Regions from separate parts of the Paenibacillus naphthalenovorans genome, predicted to be linked through region 2. Evidence: a T-box and tRNA genes for the amino acid it is inferred to sense, from the RefSeq annotation. Region 2 holds a T-box; the other holds one or more tRNA genes.

Region 1 (3,413 bases), 200 kb from region 2:
ACCCAGCCAATTTGAAGCGAAGGCTTGTTCATATCCAACTCTAGCACGACAAGATCGCCGTTATCAACCAGCGGGTCCTGCCCAAGGGAAAAATCGAGTCCGATCGCAACCGCATGCTCCTCGATCATGGCCTGATCGAGCGCATCCAAATTATTGGAAACGAACAGCAAATTTATTCGGCCGTATTCGGCCATCAGGCGATCCTTGAACTGCAACAGGTAATTATCGTGATAAAGAACCATGGGATGCTGCAGCAGGACATCCGGCTTGATGCTCCGTAATGACGCAAGCGGAGACGTCCTGCCGGTCACCAATACGAATTCCCCCGGAAGCATAGGCTCAAACAGAAGTCCCTTGGCCGCGTTCATCACGCGTCCGGAATAAACGATTAACCCGATATCCAGACGATCGTTTTGAATTTCGTTGACGACATCCTGCGAAGCCATCTCGATGATACTCGTTTGGATGTTCGGCGCCACCTTTTTTAATTCAACGATGGTTTTCACAAGGATGGGCATGAATCCGGACAGCGCCGCCACTCTGAGCTCTTGGTGAAGCGTCGAATGGCTGCCTTGCGACAAGCGCTTCAGGTCTTCGATGTGACCGAGAACCTCCTCCGCGTTGGCAATGATCGCTTGTCCCGCCGGCGTGTCTGAAGGGAGCTAAAATCGGAATCGCCAAGCGCGACCGCGAATCGGACTTGTCAGTTCGGAATCGACGAAAATGGAAATTCGCGCCATACCCCTCCCGAAGGTTGTCAGGTGCGGGCAGTGCGCGGTACAATCAAGACAACATTCCGACTGCTCCAAAGGGAGACGCCGAACTTGCGGACCCACCGCCAAGCGTTGGACATCGCGCCGCGCAGTATGGCGGAAGATGGGCCGGCCATTGTCATTGTCGCGATTTATCATCGCACGATTGTGGGAAGAAGAGCGACTGCCGGCCTGAAGCCGGTGTCTCCCGCGTAGTCTGATTGAGCAGGTTTATGGCAGCCCCTGGATGGGGTAATCTTAAACCAAAGGAGGGTTATCCGTGATTTCGGATGAACAGCTGGATATTTATAGATTAGAGAGTACCCTGTTGAGAGTTGTCCGTGATGCGGACAGCGCAAACGATGTCAAAGGCATTGTAGTCGCATGGGACGACAACACGGTGATGATTCGTAAACCGAACCGCCGGTTGGTCAAGCTGGACCGGCGCTATCACTATCAGCCGTTTTCCGAACCCAGGGTTTCCTTGTTCTCGATAGAGGAAGAATAATGGCCGAAAAAAGCCCGATATGCGGTACCTTCGTTCCCGCTGGCCGGCTTTCGTTCCGGATTGCGCAGCCGCTTGGGTAAACGCGGTTAAGCTGCAAAAGCAAAAGCGGCTGCATTCCAGGAGTTGAATTTTCGGCTGGAAGAAAGCGATATGACGGTGACGGGTACAACAACCGACGTATGAGGTGACCGCGCTTGGGGCACCATAGGTTATAAAGAACCGGCGCAGATCAAGGAGTGATAACCAATGCAGGAAAGCGGGGGGATGCAGGAGGAGTATATTTTTTTGGAGGAGCATTATGTTCTCAAAATTCGCAAGAGCGGCGAAGGGGTCGAGGGAGAGGTCCTGATGCGGGATTTCACGAGTCCCGGCCACGCGGCCCATTTGTTCGCAGCTCCCCGGCAGGAGACGCCGGAAGCGCTTGAAGCTTGGGCACAGCAGGCGCTCCGCGCATACAGGGAGGGCTAGCCGACGGCGCAGTATAGGTAACGCGGTGAGCAGCAGCAAACCGGGTGTTGCGATCAGAACGACTTCACTTGACGGCACAGGGGGTTGGAAGAAGCTTCGGCTTTAATGGCCTCGGTAAACATACGAATGGCATCATATAGATTTAGAAAAAAAGGGGACACAAATGCTTGACTTCCCTTTTGAACGATGGTATTATACTTCTTGTCTCCTTGGAAGAAGTGCTTTGATAGACTTTCCCGGAGAAATAAATTTGCGGTCGTGGCGGAATTGGCAGACGCGCTAGATTCAGGTTCTAGTGGTGTAACAACCGTGGAGGTTCGAGTCCTCTCGTCCGCATCAAAAGAAACGAATAATCAAGGGTTTGAGCCTCTGGGGTTCAAGCCCTTGATTTTTTTGCATGAAATAACGGGGCCTGGAAGCCCTGTAATAAGAAATATATTGCTCGTGGACTCATCTATCATGCGCTGCCAGCACGGAATAAGGGATATAGGCATATCCGTCCATTAATCTTCTCGCGGTTCTTCCGCATGCCGCCCGTTCTACGCTCCAGGAGGATTTATGTTGTTCAACCTTGGCTTCTACATACAGGATTCCGGAGGGATGACCTACCCGTACTCCGGAGCCGCTGGAAGTCGTTAATTGATTAGGAATACTCCCCGGGATTTGACAAGCCGCTGCCAAAGCCATGGCGCCGCTTACCGCATGGGCTTTATGAAGCGTACCCATGGCAAGATACCGGGAAAGAATATCCGTATCTCCAGCCGGAACCATTTGGTTCGATGAAGTGATATAATCTGCCGGGGCAGCGACCATGGCTATCTTGGGCAAGGCATGTGTCGATGGATGGACGATTTCATCCGGTCGAATTAAACCTGTCTTGATTCCTGCCTGTACCCGAATTTGCTCCAATGTATCCAACAATTCCTTGTTGCCGTTGATTTCTTGGTGAAGTTCAGTCCCTTTTGCCCCTACATCGTGCGCTCTGACGAATACCACCGGATTGGAGCAGTCGACGAAACTGATTTCAAATCGTCGTCCATCCTGAAGCCAAACTGTATCGACCGGAGAACCGGTTGGCAAAGTCTTTCCCGTGAACGTTCCCCCGGAATCAAGAAAATTCAGCATGATTTTCGAAGCGACTCCCGGTACGCCTGCAATGGAAAAATCCCCTTCATACTTTATTTGTCCATTCTCAACCGGAATTTCAGCTACGATGATCTTATTGATGTTGGTGTTATAAATGCGGACCTCGGTAACGGGCTCCGTTAATGCCACATAGCCTTCTTCTGCCGCATAAAGTCCTACGGCGGTGATCAGATTACCGCAGGTTACCTTATAATCGATGACGTTTTTCTCCAGACTGACTTGACCGAAGGTATAATCGATATGGGCACCTGATCTTGAAGGCGGGCCAACCAATGCCAGCTTGCTGGTCAAGCTGGTGCCGCCTCCCAGGCCGTCGATTTGATTGCTGTCCGGGCTGCCGAACAACCGGAGTATCATGTGATCCCGCAATTGCGGATCGGAAGGAAGGTCAACCTTGCGCAATATAAGCCCTTTGCTGGTTCCTCCCCGCATGATAGTTGTCGGTACTTTTACTAATTTTCCGAAATCGAACATGCGCGTCACTCCTTGATTTATTGGAGAAAGTTAGTTTTTGTATTTTTAAATGTAACTTACGAGAA
Region 2 (3,413 bases):
CACTTGCGCTGCAGCTCCGGAGAGCAAATTTCCTTATCGTTCTTAGGATCGATAAAACGCAGGTAATACCAGCAGCTGCCCGCCCATTGCGGCATCGTGTTCGTCTCGCGGCGGGCCTTCATGCCGGTCTCCGGATCGATGGTATTGACCCACTCGGTTACGTTCGCCAGCGGCGATTCTCCTGTGCCGGACGGCTTGATTTCGTCGACCTCCGGCAGCAGCAGCGGCAGCTGATCCTCCGGCACGGTTTTCATCGTCCCGTCTTCCAGATGAAGGATCGGAATAGGCTCGCCCCAATAACGCTGGCGGCTGAACAGCCAGTCGCGCAGACGATAGGTCACTTTGCCCTGGCCTTTGCCGTTATCCTCAAGCCACTGAATCATGGCTCCGATGGCCTGTTCGTTGTTGAGCCCGTCCAGGAAGCCGGAGTTCACATGCGGACCGTCGCCGGAATAAGCCTCTTTGGACAGATCCCCGCCCTGCACCACTTCAATTATCGGAAGATCATACTGTTTGGCGAACTCCCAGTCCCGTTGGTCATGTCCCGGCACCGCCATAATGGCTCCCGTTCCGTAGCCCGCCAGTACATAATCGGCGATCCAGATCGGCACCTTGCTGCCGTTCACCGGATTGACGGCATAGGCTCCGGTAAAGACTCCGGTTTTCTCCTTGGCCAAATCCGTACGCTCCAGGTCGCTCTTGCGGGCGGCACGCTCTTGATATTCCTTCACCGCCGAGGCTTGTCCCTCCGTCACGATCCGATTCACCAGCTCGTGCTCCGGCGCCAAAACGCAGTATGTCGCTCCGAACAGCGTATCCGGACGAGTCGTGAACACCTTCAGGCTGTCACCCTCATGCCCGTCGATAGCGAACGTCACTTCCGCTCCTTTGGATTTACCGATCCAGTTGCGCTGCATGTCCTTGATGCTTTCAGACCAATCGAGTTCCTCCAGATCCTCCAGCAGGCGTTCTGCGTACTCGGTAATCTTCAGCACCCACTGACGCATCGGCTTGCGAATGACGGGATGGCCTCCGCGTTCGCTTTTGCCGTCGATCACCTCTTCGTTGGCGAGGACCGTTCCCAGCGCGGGACACCAGTTGACCGGGACCTCGTCGACATAGGCGAGACCTTTTTTATAAAGCTGGATAAAAATCCACTGCGTCCACTTGTAGTAATCGGGATCGGTTGTGCTGAATTCGCGGTCCCAGTCGTACGAGAAGCCGAGCGATTTGATTTGTCTGCGGAAATTATTGATATTCTTGATCGTAATGTCGCGCGGATGCTCCCCTGTATCGAGTGCATGCTGCTCCGCCGGAAGACCGAACGCATCCCACCCCATCGGATGCAGTACGTTGTAGCCGCGCATTCTTTTGTACCGGGACACAATATCGGTGGCCGTGTACCCTTCCGGGTGGCCTACGTGCAGTCCCGCGCCGGAAGGATACGGAAACATATCCAGGGCGTAAAATTTGGGCTTGCTATCGTCGTCCAGCACCTTGAACGTTTTGTTCTCTTCCCAATAGCGCTGCCACTTCGGTTCAATCGCCTGCGGGTTATATCCTTGCTGTTCTTTGACTTCCTGTGCCATGTTGCTTTATGCCTCCTTCGAATAAAAACAAAAAAGCCCTCGCCTCTAGCCTTAGCTAGGGACGAGAGCTTTGCTTCCCGTGGTACCACCCTAGTTGACAGCCGGCATGCTTTGCCCCTGTCCACTCCAGCCCCTTAACGCGGGGAATACGATCCGGCTAGGTCTCGGACCCTTCTTCCGACGATCCTTCCCTTCACCTTCTGGCTCCAGAACGAGTTCGCTGCGACCACAACCGATTCCCACCAACCATCGGCTCTCTGAAATACGGCGTACAGCTACTGCTTTCTGTCATAGCCTTGCAAACGATCCAATTAAATTTCATTATATGTAAAACCGTTCCTGTGTGTCAAGCAGGACGCCATCGAAAGAAATCGCCCTTCCGGCACGATAGTCCTCTTTGCCGGGGATTCCAGAAAGACTTTTTGTACATACTGTATAAAAAGTGTGTGCTGGAGGTTGCCGCCGATGCGAGGATTACTGAACGGTTTGATCTTGTCGCTGCCGCTCTGGGGCATGATTTTGAGCGCTGTGCAGCTGATTTTGCGGTTGATCGAAAAATAGTCCGGCTCGTCATCCCCCGCCTGTTTCCGGCCTCGAACAGGGTCAGCCTATTTTACCGCCACAAAAAACACCCTCTGCGTATTTTCCGTAGGTGGCTCCCACGTAAAATCCCCGTAGCAGGCCGTTTCCCGGAAACCGGCTTCACGCAGCTTCTCCCCAAGCCAATCCAGAGAATAAGCACGCTGCAAATGCAGCTCCTCCACCCGATGAAAGCGTTCTGTCACCGCATCGTCGGATCCCGTTTCGAGCATTTCTCCTTCTCTGACGAAAATCGTTAGCGCATGCTCGATCTCACAGCGTCCCGGGTCAAAATCGCATGTCCATATATACGCAATGTCCTCTTCGTTCAGAGTAAAGGGCTGCGATTCGGCATACGATTGCAGCTGATAAGGGGTGTGCATGTCAAACAGAAATACACCGCCCGGCTTCAACCCCGCATAGGCTTGCCGGATCGCCAGCACGACATCCTCTTCCTCCAGCAAATAGTTGAAGCAGTCGCAAAACGAGATGACCGCATCCACAGGACGGTCCAGCTCCCAATCGCGCAAATCCTGCTGCAGCAGCATCAGCCCGCCTCCGGCAGGGAACGGTGAATGCCGATGCACGCTGTCCGCCTTTTGCTGAGCGACCGCGAGCATATCTTCCGAGAGGTCGATGCCGATCACTTCGAAGCCCTGCTGCGCAAGCGGTATCGCCAAGGCTCCCGTGCCGCAGCCAAGGTCGACGACGGTCCGGGGAACACCATACTTGTCCCAGCATTGTCCGGCAAACCGCATCCATTCCTCATAGGGCATATCCTCCATCAGACGGTCGTAAATATACGAGAACCGCTCATAAGCCACACGGCAAACCTCCTTGTCTTAATGCATCATCAGTATCCTCCCGGCGCAAGAAAAAACCGGCACCTCAGCGCTTCTTCACTGGGTAACCGGCTCTGTCGGATCCTGCTTCAGGTAAGTCCAGCTGCCTTCCTGATAAACCAAGCCTTCTTTCATCAGCTTGCCGATGGCGCGTTTGAATGCCGATTTGCTTATGCCAAAACGCTGACTGATCAGATCGGCAGGCGTTTCGTCCGAGTAGGGCATGGCCTTGTTCGGCCGTTCATGAAGAAACGCCAGCAGCTTTTCCGCGTCCTCATCCCGCCCGACTTCCTTGCGTTCGCGCATCGTACAGTTCACGTTCCCATCCTCGCGCACGAATGTCACGCGAACCTTGACCTGCTCGCCTAACCGCAGCAGTCTTGTCCGTTCGGAGGAATGGATG

The links. A T-box is a leader RNA that pairs with one kind of tRNA and senses whether it is charged. The one in region 2 lies ahead of leuS (leucine--tRNA ligase), so its partner is inferred to be a tRNA-Leu.
Region 1: it has a tRNA-Leu gene. The T-box ahead of leuS (leucine--tRNA ligase) is inferred to sense a tRNA for this amino acid. The anticodon was not compared.

The regions. Positions count from the first base shown of each region.
Region 1 is NZ_CP013652.1:680,580-683,992, forward strand. It holds gene IJ22_RS03315 (substrate-binding domain-containing protein) at 1-581, opposite strand, end outside; gene IJ22_RS26225 (hypothetical protein) at 825-968, shown strand; gene IJ22_RS03320 (hypothetical protein) at 1,033-1,260, shown strand; gene IJ22_RS03325 (hypothetical protein) at 1,507-1,728, shown strand; tRNA gene IJ22_RS03330 (tRNA-Leu) at 1,981-2,064, shown strand; gene IJ22_RS03335 (2-methylaconitate cis-trans isomerase PrpF family protein) at 2,179-3,348, opposite strand.
Region 2 is NZ_CP013652.1:882,260-885,672, reverse strand. It holds gene leuS (leucine--tRNA ligase) at 1-1,589, opposite strand, end outside; T-box leader at 1,644-1,890, opposite strand; gene IJ22_RS04260 (class I SAM-dependent DNA methyltransferase) at 2,198-2,992, opposite strand; gene IJ22_RS04255 (CvfB family protein) at 3,068-3,413, opposite strand, start outside.